Regions from separate parts of the Blastococcus sp. SYSU D00669 genome, predicted to be linked through region 4. Evidence: riboswitches for the same ligand, from Rfam matches in the RefSeq annotation. Region 4 holds a riboswitch; each other region holds the start of a gene.

Region 1 (4,258 bases), on a different contig from region 4:
GGCCGCGCGGCTGGCGGATCGCGGCCGGGTTCCTGTTCGGCTGCGCCTGCGCGGTCAAGTGGAGCGGGATCTGGTTCCTGGCCTTCTTCGCCGTCCTGTCGCTGTTCTGGGAGCGCGGCGCGTGGCGCGGCGCCGGCGTCGGCAGCCCGACCCGGACGACGCTGCGCCGCGGCCTGCCCGGGGCGCTGTGGGCGCTGGCCGTCGTGCCCGTGGCTACCTACATCGCGAGCTTCACCGGCTGGTTCCTCGGCGAGACCAGCCAGGGCCGGCACTGGGCCGACCAGCACCCCGAGACGTCCTTCCCCTTCATCCCGGGCCCGCTGCGCTCGCTGTGGCACATGCACACCGAGTGGTGGACGTTCCACAACAACCTGTCCAGCCCGCACCCGTGGGAATCGGGCCCGTGGTCGTGGCTGGTCGACGGCCGGCCGATCCTGCTGTGGAACCCGCAGGGCCTGACCGACGAGTCCGGCGGGCAGGTCGTCCGCTACATCCTCATGGTCGGGACGCCGACCCTCTGGTTCGCGTTCGCGCCCGCGCTGCTCTGGCTGGTCTGGCGGATCGTCGCCCGGCGCGACCCCGCCGCGCTCACCGTGGGCGTGGCGATCGCCGCCGGGTGGCTCACCTGGTTCCTCAACCCCGAGCGGACCATGTTCATCTTCTACATGGCCCCGGTCGTGCCGTTCTTCGTGCTGGCGGTCACCCTCGCCCTGCAGGACGTGCTCGGCGCCCGGCACCCCGAGCCCTGGCGGCACCAGCTCGGGCTGGGCGCGGTCTGCCTGTACGTCGCCGTGGTCGCGGCGACCTTCGTCTTCTTCTACCCCGTGCTCACCGGCCAGCCGCTGCCGCACGCGGAGTGGCTGCAGCGGATGTGGTTCCCGTCATGGTTCTGAGGAGCGAGCGCACCAGATAGTTGGGCCCGTGCGTCCGTCGTCGCGCCGTCCTGACCACCGGGCGCCGGGTGCCGGCCCGGGCCGACGCCGAGCCGGCCGGGGCCGGGCCCGGCAGTCCGGACGACGTCGCCCGCGAGGTGGCCGACGAGTTCGGCGGCGCCCCGGGCGCCATCGACGAGGAACACCACGCCGTGCGGCCCTGATCGACCCTCGCCTACGGTGACCCCGGCAGGCGCAGACGGCGGGAGGACGGCGATGACCTCGACCGACGAGCGGCCCCGGGTGCTCACCGATGTCGACGGGCACGTCTGGCGGATCACGCTGGACCGCCCGGAGGCCGGCAACGCCCTCGACCCGGCGCTGGCCCACCAGCTGGCCGCCGCCCTGCGCGACCGGCCGGCGCAGACCCGGGTGGTGCTGCTGCTCGCCAACGGGCCGCGCTTCTGCGTCGGCGGCGACATCGGCTACTTCGTCGCCGCCGACGACCCCGGAGCGCAGGTCGGGCAGCTGGCGCACGACTGGCACGAGGTGATCCGGCTGCTGCTGCACTGCCCGGTGCCGGTGCTCGCCGGGGCGCAGGGCGCGGTCGCCGGCGCCGCGGTGGGGCTGATCGGCGCCTGCGACATCGTGGTCTGCGGCCGCTCGGCGAAGATCCGCCCCGCCTACCTCGGGATCGGGTTCTCCCCCGACGGCGGGTCGTCCTGGGCCCTGACCCGCGCGCTCGGCGCACCGCGGGCGCTGGACCTGCTGCTCACCGACAGCGCGCTGAGCGCCGCCGAGGCGCACACCTTCGGCCTGGTCAGCCGCCTGGTCGAGGACGAGGACCTGCACAGCGAGGCGATCGCGCTGGCGCACCGCGTGGCCGCCGGACCGGTGCGGGCGATGGTCCGCACCCGCGCCCTGGTCCGGCGGGCCGCCGTCCGCACCCTCGACGAGCAGCTGGACGACGAGGCCCGCCTGATCGCCGAGTCCGCCGCCGACCCCGAGGGGCGGGAGGGCGTGCGGGCCTTCCTCGAGAAGCGGAAGCCCGACTTCCCCGGCGCGGCCTAGCGCCCCTCAGCAGCCGCCGATCGAGATCCCCCGCGCCGTCAGCCACGGCACCGGGTTCACGCGGTTGGCGTAGAGGCCGCCCATGTGCACCTCGAAGTGCAGGTGCGGGCCGGTGGACTGGCCCTTGTTGCCGACCTCGGCGATCTGCTGCCCGGCCGACACCACCTGGCCGGCGCTGACGAAGAACCGGTTGACGTGCCCGTAGAGGGTGATCGACCCGTCGCCGTGCTGCACGTAGACGGCCTGCCCGAAGCCGTTGGCGGCGCCGGCGTGCAGCACCGTCCCGCCCTCGGGCGCGTAGACCGGCGTGCCGATCGGCGCGGCGATGTCGACACCCTGGTGCATCGTCCCCCAGCGCGGCCCGTAGCAGGAGGTCACCCGGCCGACCGTCGGGGGGACGGCGCCGCCGCCGGCCGCCGCGGCGGCGACCGTCTGCGCGGCGGCCTGGGCCGCGGCCTGCTCGGCCGCCTCCCGCTCGGCGAGGTCGGCGTCCGGGTCGCTGGAGCCGGTGGCGGCCAGCAGCGCGATCTCCGCCTCGCGGAGGGCGGCCTCGTGCGCGGCCTTCTCGGCCACCGCGGCGTCGTAGGACTGCTGCGCGGCGGTCAGCCGGGCGGCCGCGGCCTGCTCGGCGGTGGCGGCGTCCCGGGCGAGGGCGTCGCGCTGGGCGACCGCCTCCCGGGCGACCTGGTCGGCCTGCTGCTGCTGGGCCTCCACGACCTCGTGCTCGGCGAGCGTCTCGGCCCGCTCGTCGCTGAGCAGGTCGAGGGTGAGGGCGCGCTGCAGCACCTCCTCGGGACCCCCCTCGCCGAGGAAGACCATGGCCGAGCCCATGGGGTGCTCGCCCATGTAGCTGCGCCGGCCGAGGTCGGCGACGTCCTCGCGGGTCTCGGTGACCGCGGCGGTGGCCGCGGCGAGCTCGGCGGCGGCCGTCTCGGCCGCGGTCTGCGCCTCGGTGAGCGCCGCCTGGGCCTGGATGCTGGCGTCGGAGGCGGCCTCGGCCTCGACGGTGAGCCGCTGCAGCTCCGTCTCGGCGGTCGCCACGAGCGCCGTCAGGCGGGCCACCTCGGCGGCGGCGACGCGGGCGTCGTCCGCCGGTGCGGCCTGGGCGTGGCCGCCCGACAGCAGGACGGCGAGGCTCACGGCGACGGCCACGATCCCGGACTCGGAGGTCCGGGAACGGCGCTTGTTCGTGTTCTGGGCAGGGCTGTGCGGGCGGTGCAGGGTCGCCAAGACCGGCGGGCTCCTTCTTCCTCGCCGCCTACCGGGTTAGCTGACGGGTTCGGGCGGGAAGACGCCCTACCTGCGCACCCCCGTGCGCGCAGGATTCACCCCAGAGGAACCATGGGTCCCCGGTCCGACCCGAGGGTCGGTTCGGCGGGGCCGGCCAGTGCCCAACGGGTTGCTGGGACGTGGTGCAGCCGGACCGCCGGGAACGGTACCCCAGATCACGGCGCGATCACGAACCGAGAGCTCACGCCCCACGAGCCACACCGGGAACCACCCGGAAGACGACGACGCCGCCGGGGCGGGTGCCCCGACGGCGTCGGCGGAAGGGTGGAGCTGAGGGGATTTGAACCCCTGACCCCCTCGATGCGAACGAGGTGCGCTACCGGACTGCGCCACAGCCCCTCGGACGGAAAGACTACCTTCCGCCGGCGGCCCTCCTGCAGGGGCCCGCCGCGAGCTCGCGAGCGGTGGGGGGCAGGAGGGCCCGTTCTCAGCCGTTGACGACCCGGGCCGGGCGGTACTCGTCGATGTCGGCGAAGCCGATGTCGTCGTCGTCCAGGCCCACGACGGCGCTGTTCTGCCAGCCGGCCGGGGCCGCGGTGCGGGCGGCCACGACCCGGCCGGGCCGCAGCGGGTGCACCGGGGCCAGGGGCAGACTGGGGTGCGGCAGCGACGGCAGCGCCTCCTGCACGCCCGTGGGCTGCTCGGCCACGGCCGGCACCGCCGCCGGCCGGCGCTCGCTCGCCCGCGGAGCGGTGGAGGAGAGGAACGCCTCCCGGGCAGCCTGCCGCGCCGCCCGGCGGGCGGCGAGCCGCTCGCGGCGGGCGGTCCGGCGCAGCACCAGCACGTAGCCGACGACGGCGAGGTCGAGCAGCAGCTGCGCCGGCCACACCCAGGCGCTCACCAGCAGCGCACCGGCCAGGCCGAGCAGCGCCAGCGCGACCAGGGCCGCGAGGGTCCGCCGGCGCAGCTTGTGCACGTCCACCTTGAGCTCGCCGGTGGCGTGCAGCGCCTCGCGGTCGATGGCGACCCGCTCGGTGTCGGCGGTGACCACGGGGTCCACCGTGCGCCGCCGCTGCAGCGTGCGG
Region 2 (4,258 bases), on a different contig from region 4:
AAGTTCTGGCCGACGACGACCTGGGCCGCGTGCAGGTGCTCGACGAGCACGGTGTGCGTGAAGGTCTCCGGCGAGAGCCGCATGAACTCCTGGGTGAACGGCAGCACGCACATCAGGTCCACGCCGAGCTCGGCGACCAGCTCGGCCTTGCGGTCCATCGAGGTGAGGATCGCCGGGTGCGAGCCGGGCCGGATCACCTCCGCCGGGTGCGGGTCGAAGGTGAGCAGCAGGCTGGGCCGGCCGAGCGCGCGGGCACGCTCGACCGCTGTGCCGATCAGCTTCTGGTGCCCCCGGTGGACCCCGTCGTACATCCCGATGGTGACGACGGTGCGGCCGAGGTCGGCCGGGGTGGCGTCGAGCCCCCGCCAGCGCTGCACGCTCAGGAGACCCGGTGCAGCCAGCCGTGGGTGTCGGGCACCCGGCCGTGCTGGATGTCGAGGAGGGACGCGCGCAGCTCCATCGAGAGCGGACCGGGGCTGCCGTCGCCGATCACGAAGTCGCCGGTGCGGGCCCGCACCTCGCCGACCGGGGTGATGACGGCGGCGGTGCCGCAGGCGAAGGTCTCGGTGACGGTGCCGTCGGCGACGCCCTTGCGCCACTCCTCGACGCTGAACCGCCGCTCGGTGACCCGGTGGCCCTTCTCCCGGGCGAGGGTGATCAGCGAGTCGCGGGTGATGCCGGGCAGCAGGGTGCCGGTGAGCTCGGGGGTGACCAGCTCGGCGTCGGCGCCGGAGCCGAGGACGAAGAACAGGTTCATCCCGCCCATCTCCTCGACGTAGCGCTTCTCCACCGCGTCGAGCCACACGACCTGGTCGCAGCCGGCCGCGATGGCCTGCTCCTGCGCCAGCAGGCTGGCCGCGTAGTTGCCGGCGCACTTGACGTCGCCGGTGCCGCCGGGCGCCGCGCGGATGTAGTCCTCGGAGAGGTAGACCGACACCGGCTGGACGCCGCGGGCGAAGTACGGGCCGGCGGGGCTGGCGATGACCAGGAACAGGTACTCGTTGGCCGGCCGGACGCCGAGGAACGGCTCGGTGGCCAGCTGGTAGGGCCGGATGTAGAGGGTCTGGTCGGGGCCGGTGGGCACCCAGTCGCGGTCGGCGTCGACGAGCGCGTCGACGGCGGCGATGAAGGCCGACTCGGGCACCGGCGGCATGGCCAGCCGCTTCGCGCCCCGCACGAAGCGGGCGGCGTTGGACTCCGGCCGGAAGGTGGCCACGCTGCCGTCGGGCTGGGCGTAGGCCTTGAGCCCCTCGAAGATCGACTGCGCGTAGTGCAGCGCCGCGGTGCTCGGGTCCATCTGCAGCGGCGCGTACGCGGTGAGCCGGGCGTCGTACCAGCCCTGCCCGGTGCGGTAGCGCGCGACGAACATCGAGTCGGTGAAGTGCTTGCCGAACCCAGGGTCGGCCAGCACCTGCGTGCGCTCGGCGGCGGGGCGGCGCGGCACGTCCTCCACGACGACCGGCACGCCCTCGGAGAACACCCGGTCGGTGGTGCGGCTGTCGGCGAGCGTGTCGGTCATGGCTCCTACCTGCACGTGCGGGGGCGAGGCGGGCGCACCGGCCCGCCTCGTCACAGTATCCCGCTCGTCAGGCCGTGCCCGACTTCGGACCCGTGCTCTCGATGACCTCGTAGCTCCACAGGTGGTGGGAGTCGCTGGCCGCGGGGGCGAGCTCGCTGCCGCCGCCGGAGTGGGCGCGCGCGAAGTCCTGGCCGCTCTCCCAGGCCCGGTAGGCCTCCTCGCTGCTCCACCGCGTGTAGACCAGGTACTGGTCGGTGCCCTCCTGCGGGCGCAGCAGCTCGAACCACTCGAAGCCGTCGGTCTCCTCGACGGCCCCGGCCCGGCCGCGGAAGCGCTCCTCGAAGCGCTCCTGCTTGTCCTTGGGCACGGTGATCGCGTTGATCTTGACGATGCTCATGGCCGGTGCCCTTCCCGTCGCGGCTGGTGATCAATCCCGCATGCTCTAGGCGTGGACTCGCAGCGCACCGCACACCTGGGGTTCGCCCGGCTCGACGTCGACCGGGCCGAGCGGACCGGGACGCCGGAGGTGGTCTACGCCGCGGGCAAGACGCCGGAGCAGACCGTCGCCTGCCTGGCCGGTCTGCTCGAGGCCGGCGCCCCGCTGGCCTGGGCGACCCGGGTGGACGACGCCACCGCCGCCGCCGTGGCGGCCCGCTGGCCCGACGCCGTCGTCGACGCGGAGGCCCGCTGCGCCTTCGTCGGCACCCTGCCGGAGCCGTCCGGTGACGTGCTGGTGCTCACCGCCGGCACCTCCGACGCTCCGGTCGCGGCCGAGGTGGCGGCGACGCTGGCGGCGGCCGGTGTGCGCTGCCACCGGGTCGACGACGTCGGGGTGGCCGGGGTGCACCGCGTGCTCGAGGTCGCCCCGGACATCGCGGCGGCCGACGTGGTGGTCGTCGTCGCCGGCATGGACGGCGCCCTGCCGAGCGTGGTGGCCGGGCTGACCGACCGGCTGGTCGTCGCGGTGCCCACGTCGGTGGGGTACGGCGCGGCGTTCGAGGGGCTCGCCGCCCTGCTCACGATGCTCACCGCGTGCGCTCCGGGGGTGCTCGTCGTGAACATCGACAACGGCTTCGGGGCGGGCGTGGCCGCTGCCCGCATCGCCCGTCGGCCGGACGTGTGAGCCGGCTTTCACAGGTTGCGGCTGACCAGTCCGTTCGCAGGCGACACGCCGAGGTGTGACCGCCGTCACGGCGACAGTTCACATAACCGCTCGTAGCGTTTTGGCTGCGCTCAGCAAACGGAGAGCGTGACGCGCCGGTCCGCCAAACCCTGTCCACCGGCTCGCGTCATCCGGAACAGCTTCAGGACAGGGGTGGGGGACCCACGTTCGCGGCGCGCGGGGGGCGCGCCTGGGGGTGAAGCCGCGTTGCGCGGCCGGGCACCGATCGCCCGAACCCGACAGCTCACCTCGCCGGCGGTGATCGGAGATCACACATCCCCATGGCAAAGCATCGCGCGCCCCGCTACGTCCGCACCAAGAAGGCCCTCGTCAAGGCCCCCGTCGCCGCCGGAGCCACGGCCGTCGGGCTCGGCATACTCACCACCCCGGCCAACGCCGCCACCACGCACGACTGGACCGGCGTGGCCCAGTGCGAGTCGAGCGGCGACTGGAGCATCAACACCGGCAACGGCTACTACGGCGGCCTGCAGTTCAGCCAGTCGACCTGGGAGGCCTACGGCGGCACGGGCTACGCGCCCCGCGCCGACCTGGCCACCCCGGCCCAGCAGATCGACGTCGCCGAGAAGGTCCTCGTCGGGCAGGGCATCGGCGCCTGGCCGACCTGCGGCAAGCACCTGACCGAGGGCACCACCCCGGCCGCCGCCCAGGCCCCCGCCGCCCCCGAGGCCCAGCCGGCCCCGGCCCCCGCCCCGGCCGCCGAGTCCACCGAGGCCGACGGCCACGGGCAGCACGCCGCCCCGGCCGGCGACTACACCGTCGTCCGCGGCGACACCGTCGCGAAGATCGCCTCCGCCCACGGGCAGGCGTGGCGCGACCTCTACCAGCGCAACGTCGACGTCATCGGCAGCAACCCGAACCTGATCTTCCCGGGTCAGGTGCTGCTGGTGTCGGCGACGGTCGACACCGCCCCGGCCCCCTCGGGCTCGGTCGGCGACTCGGCCCCGGTCGAGGCCCCGGCCGCGCCGGCCCCGGCCCCCGCGCCGGCTCCGGCCCCGGCCCCGGCGCCCGCGCCGGCCTCCGTCACCGCGCAGATCACGAACACCGCCGGCGCCACCAAGCCCCAGGCGCAGGCCGCGGCCGACAACGTGGTCACGAACGTCGCCGGGGCCGCCGGCATCACCATCGGCGGCACCCGCGCCAGCGCGGTGGACCCGCACGGCCACCCGTCCGGCCTGGCGCTGGACTACATGGTGATGTCCGACGCCGCCCTCGGCGACGCGATCGCCCAGTACCACATCGACCACTGGGCCGAGCTGGGCGTGGAGTACATCATCTGGCAGCAGCGGATCATCACCTCGCCGGGCGCCGCGTGGAAGGCGATGGAGGACCGCGGCAGCGCCACGGCCAACCACTTCGACCACGTGCACGTCAACTACGTGGGCTGAGCCCCACCGGCACGCGACAGCGGCCCCTCCCCGGCGACCGGGGAGGGGCCGCTGTCGCGTGTCAGCGGTAGCGGACGGGGTCCGGCAGCAGCTCGTTCATCGAGCCGGAGCGGAAACCGCGCGGGTCCAGCTCCACCCGCGCGAACCCGCCGACGGCGGCCAGCAGGTCCG
Region 3 (4,258 bases), on a different contig from region 4:
TTCCCCGGCTCCTACGGCCGCCCGCTCGCCCGCCTCGCCCGCCGCTGAGGCCCGTCCCTGCGGCAACCGTGTGCGCAGAGCGGCGTCCCGGGCGCCGTCGCTCTCAGTCGGCGCACACGGTCGGACGGCGGTGTCCACAGATCCCGGTTCAGCGCTCCGCGGCGTCGTCCCGGCGGCGAAGGTCGACGCGTGCTGCGTGACGTCGACGCCCTCGTCGGGCCGGACGGCTGGACGACGTGGGAGCGCCTGACCGGGCGGATCACCCCGGCCACGGTGCGGGCCCGGGTCCGATCCGGCCGACTGGTGTGGCTGGGCCCCGGGATCTACGCGACCCCGGTGGCGGCGGGGGACTGGAAGGTGCGCGTCCACGCCGCGGCCCGGGCGCAGGGCGGCGCCGCCAGTCACGCGACCGCGCACCGCGGGCGTGGACTGGCACCTGCGCCGGGTCGAGGGCATCCCGGTCACCTCGGTGGAGCGGTCGCTGGTCGACGCCTGGGGCGTTCCGGCGGGGACCGGGCGCGCCGCCGTCCGGAGTGCCGTCATCGATGCCGTCCGCCGTCGGTCGTGCCGGATCGGGGCGCTCGAGGCGGAGCTCGCGCTGCGTCCCCGGTTGCCCGCTGACTGGTAGCGGCAGGGCCCGGAACTGCCAGTTGGCGCACACGGTCGGCGGGGAAGGATGGCGTCGTGCCGCCCGTCGTGACCGCCGCCTTCGTCCGCGCCCACACCCGCCCGGCGCAGCCGTCGCTGGTGCCCGAGGTGACGCTGCAGGTGGCCGACGACGTCGTCGCGCTGTGGGACGCCATGGAGGCGGAGCACGGGGGTGGGTCGGGAGAGGGCATGGCGCAGCCGCCGTTCTGGTCGGCCGCCTGGCCGGGCGGGCAGGTGCTGGCCCGGTTCGTCCTCGACCGCCCGGACGTCGTCGCGGGGCGGCGGGTGCTCGACCTGGGCTCGGGCAGCGGACTGGTGGCGATCGCCGCGGCGCTGGCCGGCGCCGGCGACGTGCTGGCCAGCGAGGTCGACCCCTACGGCCTCACGGCGATCGAGGTGAACGCCGCGGTCAACGGGGTGCCCGGCATCCGCGCCACCGGCGACCTGCTGGGCGGGCCGCCGCCGGAGGTGGACGTCGTCCTGGCCGGCGACGTCTGCTACGACCGCGAGATGACCGAGCGGGTGCTGCCGTTCCTCGATCGCGCGAGCGCGGCCGGCGCGGAGGTCTACATCGGCGACCCGGGCCGGATGTACCTGCCGGCCGACCGGCTCACCGAGGTCGCCGCCCACGACGTGCCGGAGACCGAGGGGCCCGGCATCCGCCGGACGACGGTGTGGCGGTATTCCTGAGCCGTTCCGCGACGCTTCTCACCCGGCAATCTCCCGCCCCCGATTGTCACGAACCGATCACGGCCGTTACCGTGGCTCCCGCCCGCACCGGTCGTCACATCCCCACCGGGGAGTCCGAGCGGGCGCCGCCGAGTCGCCCTCCGGGGCGAGCCGGGGACCCACCGCAGTACTGGGGTGAATCCGCACCCGCGGCCCGTCGAGGGCCGGGGTCGGTAGGGCTGCTTCCCGCCCGAACCCGTCAGCTAACTCGGTAGGCGGCCGTCGGAAGAACGGAGAGCCGCCCCGATGGCGCGCCCTTGCCCCTGCACCCCCGCACGTTCCCGCAGCACCCGGCCAGGCCGGATGCGGGTGTGCCCGCGCATCTGAGCGCACGCGGCCGTCCCTGACGTCGCCGCCGCCGCGGGCCACCGCCCGAGCACCCCGCTCGACCGGCTCCTCGCCGCCTCCCGGTGCCCCGCGCCAGCCCTCGCTGCCCGCACGCCCTCCGCGCAGCACGGCCTCCCGCCCTGCTGCGTCGTACCCCCACCGGAGCACCGCAACCCATGAACCTCCGCACCACCATCGCCCGCACGTCCGCCTCCCGCCGCCGGCTGCCCGCCCCGTCGCGCCGTCCCGGCCTCTACCTCGGAGTGGCCGCCGCCGGCGCGGTCATGGTCAACGTGCTGGTCGGCGCCGACCCCGCCGCCCAGGCCGACGCCGGGTCCACCCAGTCGGTCGCCGTCGCCCAGGCCCTCGGCCTGTCCGCGCAGTCCGGGCCGGCCCGGGTGACCGAGGACGACCTCGCGCCGCTGGAGGACCTGGCCGCCAGCCGGTCCACCCGCGAGGACGCCGAGACCGCCGCCGCGCAGGCCCAGGCCGCCGCCGAGCAGGCCGAGCTCGAGCGGCAGGCCGCCGAGGCCGCGGCCGCGCAGGCCGCCGCCCAGGCCGCCGCGGAGGCGGCCGCCGCGCAGGCCGCTGCCGAGGCCGCGGCCGCCGAGCAGGCGGCCGCCGCGGAAGCCGCCGCGGAAGCCGCCGCGCCGGCCCCGGGCGGCTCGTACCAGGACTACGCGCTGGCGCAGCTCGGCGGCGACGCCTCCGAGTTCTCCTGCCTCGAGAAGCTCTGGGGCCGGGAGAGCGGCTGGAACCCGAACGCGCAGAACCCGACCAGCACCGCCTACGGGATCCCGCAGTTCCTCGACTCGACCTGGGCGAGCACCGGGATCGCGAAGACCTCCGACCCGTACCGCCAGATCGACGCCGGCCTGATCTACATCAACGAGCGCTACGGCTCGCCCTGCGGCGCCTGGGCGCACAGCCAGTCCACCGGCTGGTACTAGCAGGACCCCTCTGCCCCCACCGCTCGCACGCTCGCGGCGGGCCCCTGCAGAGGGGCCGTTCCAGCGTGTGTGGCGGTGGGGGAGGATCGCGGCATGCGGGGATGGCTGACCGGTCTCGCGATCGCCGCCGCCGTCATGGTGGTCACCTGGGCCGTGCTGATCCTGCTCGCCCGGCGCCTGCCCGAGGGGACGGCGAAGGAGCTGGCCCGGTTCCTGCCCGACTGCGTCACCACCGTGCGCCGGCTGCGGGCGCACCCCGCCGTCCCGCGCCGGGCCAGGCTCGCCGTCGGGTTCGCCGGGCTGTGGGTGCTCTCGCCGATCGACCTCATCCCGGAGTTCCTGCCGGTCATCGGGCCCCTGGACGACGTCGTCGTCGTGGCGCTCGCGCTGCGCTACGCCGCCCGGCAGGTGCCTCGGGAGGTCGTGCTCGAGGCGTGGCCCGGCAACCCCCGGCTGATCGAGCGGCTGCTCGGCGCCGCCAAGGAAGGGATCGCGTGACCTCGTCGGGAGACACCGCCCCGTGGTGGACCAGCGCCGTCGTCTACCAGATCTACCCCCGCTCCTTCGCCGACTCCGACGGCGACGGCATCGGCGACCTCGGCGGCGTCCTGCAGCGGCTGGACCACCTCGCCGACCTCGGCGTCGACGTCCTGTGGCTCTCGCCGGTCTACCCCTCGCCGCAGGCCGACAACGGCTACGACATCTCCGACTACCAGGACGTCGACCCGCTCTTCGGGTCGCTGGCCCAGCTCGACGAGCTCATCGCCGCCCTGCACGCGCGCGGCATCAGGCTGGTCATGGACCTCGTGGTCAACCACACCAGCGACGAGCACCCCTGGTTCGTCGAATCGCGGTCCGGGCCGGACTCGCCGAAACGGGACTGGTACTGGTGGCGGCCGCCGCGCGCCGGCCTGGCCGCCGGCGACCCCGGCGCCGAGCCGACCAACTGGGCGTCGTTCTTCTCCGGGTCGGTGTGGGAGCTCGACGAGGTCAGCGGCGAGTACTACCTGCACCTGTTCGACCGCAAGCAGCCCGACCTCAACTGGGAGAACCCCCAGGTGCGGCACGCGGTGTACGCGATGATGCGGTGGTGGCTCGACCGCGGGGTCGACGGCTTCCGCATGGACGTCATCAACATGATCTCGAAGGACGTCGGCCCGGACGGCGCGCTGCACGACGGCCCCCCGATCCCCGGCACCGGCCTCGGCGACGGCTCGGCGTCCTACCTGTGCGGGCCGCGCATCCACGAGTACCTGCAGGAGATGCACCGCGAGGTCTTCGCCGGCCACGAGAACCCGCTGCTGCTGGTCGGCGAGATGCCCGGCGTCACGGTCGAGGAGGCGCGGCTGTTCACCGACCCGGCCCGGGCCGAGGTCGACATGGTGTTCCAGTTCGAGCACGTGGGCCTGGACCACGGGGTGTCCAAGTGGGACCTGCGGCCGCTGCGCATGCGCGACCTCAAGGCCTCCTTCGGCCGCTGGCAGGCCGGCCTCGCCGACGTCGGCTGGAACTCCCTCTACTGGGACAACCACGACCAGCCGCGGGCGGTCTCGCGCTTCGGCGACGACTCGCCCGAGCACCGCCGGGACTCCGCGACCTGCCTC
Region 4 (4,258 bases):
GCCGACCCCGTCGAGCGCGATGCCGACGATCGGCGGCGACGACAGCCCGTCGGTGTGCAGCTCGGCCCCGGCGAAGCGGCCGTGGTTGGACTCCACCCGCCCGATCGCGGCCAGCAGCGTCCAGTCGATGGTGCACGGGGCGCCCGCCGCGGCCTGCCGGTAGGCGTCGAGGGCGGTCGACGGTATGCCGCTGCCCGCCAGCGTCGAGGCGGTCAGGACGACGTCCTGCGGCGCCGGCTCCTCGGCGGCCACGACCGGCTCGGGTGCGGGGGTCGGCGTGGCCGCGACCGAGGTGCTGGTGGTCGAGCTGCTGGGAGCCGAGGTGCTCGTGGCGACCGCGGTCTCCCGCGACGCGGTCAGGTAGGCGGAGTCGGCCGGTGCCGGGGGAGCCGCAGGAGCCGCTGCGGGCGCGAGCCCCTGGGGGAGCGCGATCAGCGCGGCCACGGTCAGCCCGGCGGTCAGCACCGCCGACGCGTGCCGCACTCCCACGGGCTGCCCCTACCGCCGTCACCGGACCTGGCGGTTCCACTGAACCGCGCCCCTCCCGCCCCGCGGAAGGGGTGTCCGCGCGACGAGCGGGTGAACGGGGGTGAAAACGAGGCCGTCGATCATCGGCGGGTGGCTGCCCGGCACGCGGGGACGGGCAGCCACCCGCCGATGATCACCGGAGGGGCGTCAGACGATCCGGCGGGCGGTGTTGTAGCCCGGCACCGAGTCGACGTCCACGACGCTGACCGGCTTGCCGTAGGTGGACGAGTGCACCATCTGCCCGTTGCCGATGTAGATGCCGACGTGGCTGACCGGGCTGTAGAAGAACACCAGGTCACCGGGCTGCAGGTTGGCCCGGTCGACCGGGGCCCCCAGCGTCGACTGGGTGCGCGACGAGTGCGGCAGGCTCACCCCGGCGGCCGCGTAGGCGTACTGGACCAGGCCGGAGCAGTCGAACGAGCTCGGCCCCGCGCCGCCCCAGGCGTAGGGCTTGCCCTGCTGGGCGAGCGCGGTGTCGACCGCAGTCTGCGCAGCGGCGTTGGGTGCGGCGACCGCGGCCGCGGTGGCAGTGGGTGCGGCCGGGGCCGCGGTGTTGGCCGAGGCGACGCCCGGGGTGAGGACGAGCCCCGCCGCAGCGGCGACGGCGAGGGCGGGACCGGTGAGACGGCGTGCGAGAGACGTGTGTGCAGTCGTCATCGACGACGGGTTCTCCTTGTTCTCCGTGGCCGCCTACCGGGTTAGCTGACGGGTTCGGGCGGGAGAACCTGCCCGGCGCGACGTCGTCGTCGCGCTTCACCCCATGACTGCGGTGGGTCCCCGGCCCGGGTGCCGGCGCGCGGCCGGCCGCCCGGTTCGGCGGCGTCCGAGCGGGTGTCCCCACGGTCTCGGGGACCGGTGCGGCCCGGTCGGACGCGACGACGCTAGGAAGATCGCGGAGGACGTGGCAAAGCGGGGTCGACGGTGTGCCCGGCGTCGTCCTGCCACCCGACACGCCTGCCCGACCACCGGCGACGCGGGAAGTCGGCCCGGAGACGCCCGGGAAAAGCGCAGGTCGGACGATCTCGGCCACGTCCGCGTGGCCGCACGCGGTGTAGGCGATCACTGCCGGAGGGGCACCGTTTGGGGCCTGGCCGGCCGGGCACCGAAGCGTCATGACCCAGGGACCGCAGGGTGGCACCCGCAACGAGGACCAGGAGCAGGTGTCCGCCGCACCCGAGCAGTCGCCGCGCGCCGCGCAGGGCCCGATGTCGGGCGACGTCACCCGGGTGCCGGGCGACCAGGACGTCGAGGAAGGCGCCGACGCCAAGGCGCCGGGCATCTCCGACGCCACCGGCCCGACGGGTTAGCGCATCCGCTCCAGGGCGGTCGTGAAGCTGGCGTTCCACAGCCCGAGGTACGGCCAGCGGGACGCCACCCGCGCCGTCGCCTCGTCGGCCGAGAGGCCCTCGGTGCGGCGCAGCCACGCGCGCAGCACCAGCCCGGTCCGTGACGCCCCGCCGTGGCAGTGCACCAGCAGCCGCCGGCCCTCGGCGCGCAGCGCGGCCATGTCGGCCAGCACGTCCTCGAGGACGACGTCCAACTCGGTGTTGAACTCGTCGTCGGCCAGGTAGGCCATCCGCTGAACCTGGTGCCCGAAGGGCCGACCCACGCGGCACAGCGAGATCACCGCGAAGTCGGGATCGCTGGACCGGGCGCCGTCGAGGTTGCCCGCCCAGATGCCCGGCAGCACCTCGCGCGGGCCGATCCGGGGCAGCACCCCGCCCTCGAACGGCCGCGGCTCCCGCCCGTCGAGCACCGGCGCCAGGTCCAGCAGCTCGTCCAGGCCGACCGGCCGGCCGTCGACCACGCCGTGCACCACCGACGACGACCAGCGCATCGGGATCCCGGCCATCCCGAACACCGCGCCGGCCAGCCCCCCCGCCGCCACCGCGTCCCCGCGGGCGTCGATCACCTGCCGCAGCACCCCGGCGAAGTCGGCGCCGGGCAGCGGCACCGGCTCCCCGCCCAGCGCCCGGCAGAGCTCCTCGGGCACCGCCGGCGGCCGCCGCGCCAGCAGCGCCTCGAACGCCGACGTCAGCCGCCCGGGCGGATCGCCGCCCATCTCCGTCCGCGACCCGCGCACCGGCACGGGGAACCGCCGCGAGAACTCACCGGCCGGCGCGCCCGCGAACGGGGCGGCCAGCGCGTCCCCGACCGCCGCGCCCACCAGTGCACCGGCCACGCGGTGCGACCGGTGCATCGGCGGCGTCACGGCCGCGACGGTACGTCAGCCGGCGGCCGGCACCTGCTCGTCGAGCCAGTCGAGGACCCGCTCGCCGCGCAGCCCGGTCGCGGCCGGCTCGCAGTGGCCGTCGGCCCCCTCGGCGGAGGTGAACGGCAGGAGCTGCGCCCGGGCGCCGACCCCCCGCGCCATGCGCGCCGACTGCCCCGGCCAGAACTGCTCGTGCTCCGGGTCGGTCACCAGCAGCGGGCACCCGACCGCCGCCAGCTGCTCGTCGGTCAGCGCGTACCGCCGCATCGCGGTGAAGAAATCGAAGTACGAGGTCACGCCGTAGGGCCGCATCCGCCACCGCAGCGTCGTGCGGGTCGCCCCGGACAGCTTCAGCCCCAGCTCCACCTCCTTGTCGAACTTCTCCCCCTCGCCGGCGTCCAGCAGCTTGACGAGGAAGTGCGGCAGCTGCTCGGCCGAGTACGTCGAGACGTCGACGACGCCGGGATCAGCCACCGCCGCGGCGACCCGGTGCTCGAAGGCCACCGCCCGCGGCACCCAGTAGCCGCCCTGGCTGACGCCGACGACCGCGATCCGGGCCGGGTCGACGTCCGGCCGCTCGAGCAGCCGGTCGACGACCGGGGTGAGCACGTGCTCCCAGTCGGGCCGGAACGGGAGACCCTGCCGCACCAGCGCCGCGTTCTGCCCCGGGCCGTCGTAGGTGAGCACGTTCCAGCCACGCGCCAGCGCGTCGACCGCGCACCGCGACCAGGCGCCGACCACCGAGCCGTCGCTGCCGTTGGTGTGGACCAGCGTCCGCCGCGGCTCGTCGGCCGCGCCCGACCGGAAGAAGTAGCCGCGCAGCGTGGTGCCCTCGTAGGGGACCGCGACCGGCTCGACGTCGACGTCGGTCAGCTCGACCCACCCGTCCCACGCCTAGCGGTGCCGCTCCCACAGCTCGGCGAAGCTGCCCGTGGCGTCGGCCTTCTCGCGACGCCGCGGCGTAGTAGTTGGCCGCCCGCAGCCAGCGGGCGGCGGCCGACTGCCGGTGGCCCGCCGCCCCGGCCTCCCGGGCCAGCCCCGCGACCCGCTCGGCGGTCGCGGTCCACTCCCGGACCCAGCCCGTCGCGTCGCCGTCGTGGATGCGGTCGACGGTGGTCAGCACCTCGCCCACGTCGGCCGCGCGCGAGTACGTCCCGCCCAGCACGTTCTCGACGGCGAACTGGAAGTCGGAGTGCTTGAAGAAGGTGTGCACCGAAGGCCCTCTCGCGTGCCCGTCCGGGCCCACGGACGCGGGCGCGGCCCCCGCTCGGCGTTGCCGGACCCATGCGTACTGCAACCCGCGGGTGCCGGGGAAGGGGCCGACCGCCGGACCCGCGAGTCCCACCCGGCCCTGGTGGCCCGTCCGTGACCCCGTCGACCACGGAGCGCTTCCCACCCGTGGCACCGTGGGGTCGTGTCCACCGCAGTACCCGGCGACCGGGACCGACCGGTCGGGGCCCCGCCCCGCACCGCCGAGCACGCGCGGCTGGCCGAGTCCGCCGACATGGCCGCGCCCTG

Evidence for each region. A riboswitch is a leader RNA that binds a small molecule or an ion and turns the genes downstream of it on or off. The one in region 4 is predicted to bind cyclic di-AMP.
Region 1: linked by a shared signal. The riboswitch ahead of ACI8AF_RS20150 (M23 family metallopeptidase) and the one ahead of ACI8AF_RS06070 (C40 family peptidase) in region 4 are both predicted to bind cyclic di-AMP.
Region 2: linked by a shared signal. The riboswitch ahead of ACI8AF_RS14020 (LysM peptidoglycan-binding domain-containing protein) and the one ahead of ACI8AF_RS06070 (C40 family peptidase) in region 4 are both predicted to bind cyclic di-AMP.
Region 3: linked by a shared signal. The riboswitch ahead of ACI8AF_RS13060 (aggregation-promoting factor C-terminal-like domain-containing protein) and the one ahead of ACI8AF_RS06070 (C40 family peptidase) in region 4 are both predicted to bind cyclic di-AMP.

The regions. Positions count from the first base shown of each region.
Region 1 is NZ_JBJGZV010000032.1:40,923-45,180, forward strand. It holds gene ACI8AF_RS20135 (dolichyl-phosphate-mannose--protein mannosyltransferase) at 1-893, shown strand, start outside; gene ACI8AF_RS20140 (hypothetical protein) at 962-1,096, shown strand; gene ACI8AF_RS20145 (enoyl-CoA hydratase/isomerase family protein) at 1,149-1,943, shown strand; gene ACI8AF_RS20150 (M23 family metallopeptidase) at 1,950-3,173, opposite strand; cyclic di-AMP (ydaO/yuaA leader) riboswitch at 3,185-3,330, opposite strand; tRNA gene ACI8AF_RS20155 (tRNA-Ala) at 3,499-3,572, opposite strand; gene ACI8AF_RS20160 (hypothetical protein) at 3,661-4,258, opposite strand, start outside.
Region 2 is NZ_JBJGZV010000017.1:93,826-98,083, reverse strand. It holds gene ACI8AF_RS14040 (bifunctional riboflavin kinase/FAD synthetase) at 1-377, opposite strand, end outside; gene ACI8AF_RS14035 (branched-chain amino acid aminotransferase) at 380-1,519, opposite strand; gene ACI8AF_RS14030 (antibiotic biosynthesis monooxygenase family protein) at 1,587-1,916, opposite strand; gene larB (nickel pincer cofactor biosynthesis protein LarB) at 1,968-2,642, shown strand; cyclic di-AMP (ydaO/yuaA leader) riboswitch at 2,810-2,954, shown strand; gene ACI8AF_RS14020 (LysM peptidoglycan-binding domain-containing protein) at 2,963-4,087, shown strand; gene ACI8AF_RS14015 (ATP-dependent sacrificial sulfur transferase LarE) at 4,149-4,258, opposite strand, start outside.
Region 3 is NZ_JBJGZV010000016.1:24,807-29,064, reverse strand. It holds gene ACI8AF_RS13075 (SDR family NAD(P)-dependent oxidoreductase) at 1-48, shown strand, start outside; gene ACI8AF_RS13070 (hypothetical protein) at 425-628, shown strand; gene ACI8AF_RS13065 (class I SAM-dependent methyltransferase) at 685-1,338, shown strand; cyclic di-AMP (ydaO/yuaA leader) riboswitch at 1,455-1,610, shown strand; gene ACI8AF_RS13060 (aggregation-promoting factor C-terminal-like domain-containing protein) at 1,881-2,654, shown strand; gene ACI8AF_RS13055 (YkvA family protein) at 2,748-3,152, shown strand; gene ACI8AF_RS13050 (glycoside hydrolase family 13 protein) at 3,149-4,258, shown strand, end outside.
Region 4 is NZ_JBJGZV010000005.1:128,582-132,839, reverse strand. It holds gene ACI8AF_RS06075 (lytic transglycosylase domain-containing protein) at 1-489, opposite strand, end outside; gene ACI8AF_RS06070 (C40 family peptidase) at 676-1,185, opposite strand; cyclic di-AMP (ydaO/yuaA leader) riboswitch at 1,221-1,310, opposite strand; gene ACI8AF_RS06065 (hypothetical protein) at 1,641-1,835, shown strand; gene ACI8AF_RS06060 (protein-tyrosine phosphatase family protein) at 1,832-2,740, opposite strand; gene ACI8AF_RS06055 (alpha/beta hydrolase family protein) at 2,756-3,481, opposite strand; gene ACI8AF_RS06050 (MGH1-like glycoside hydrolase domain-containing protein) at 4,155-4,258, shown strand, end outside.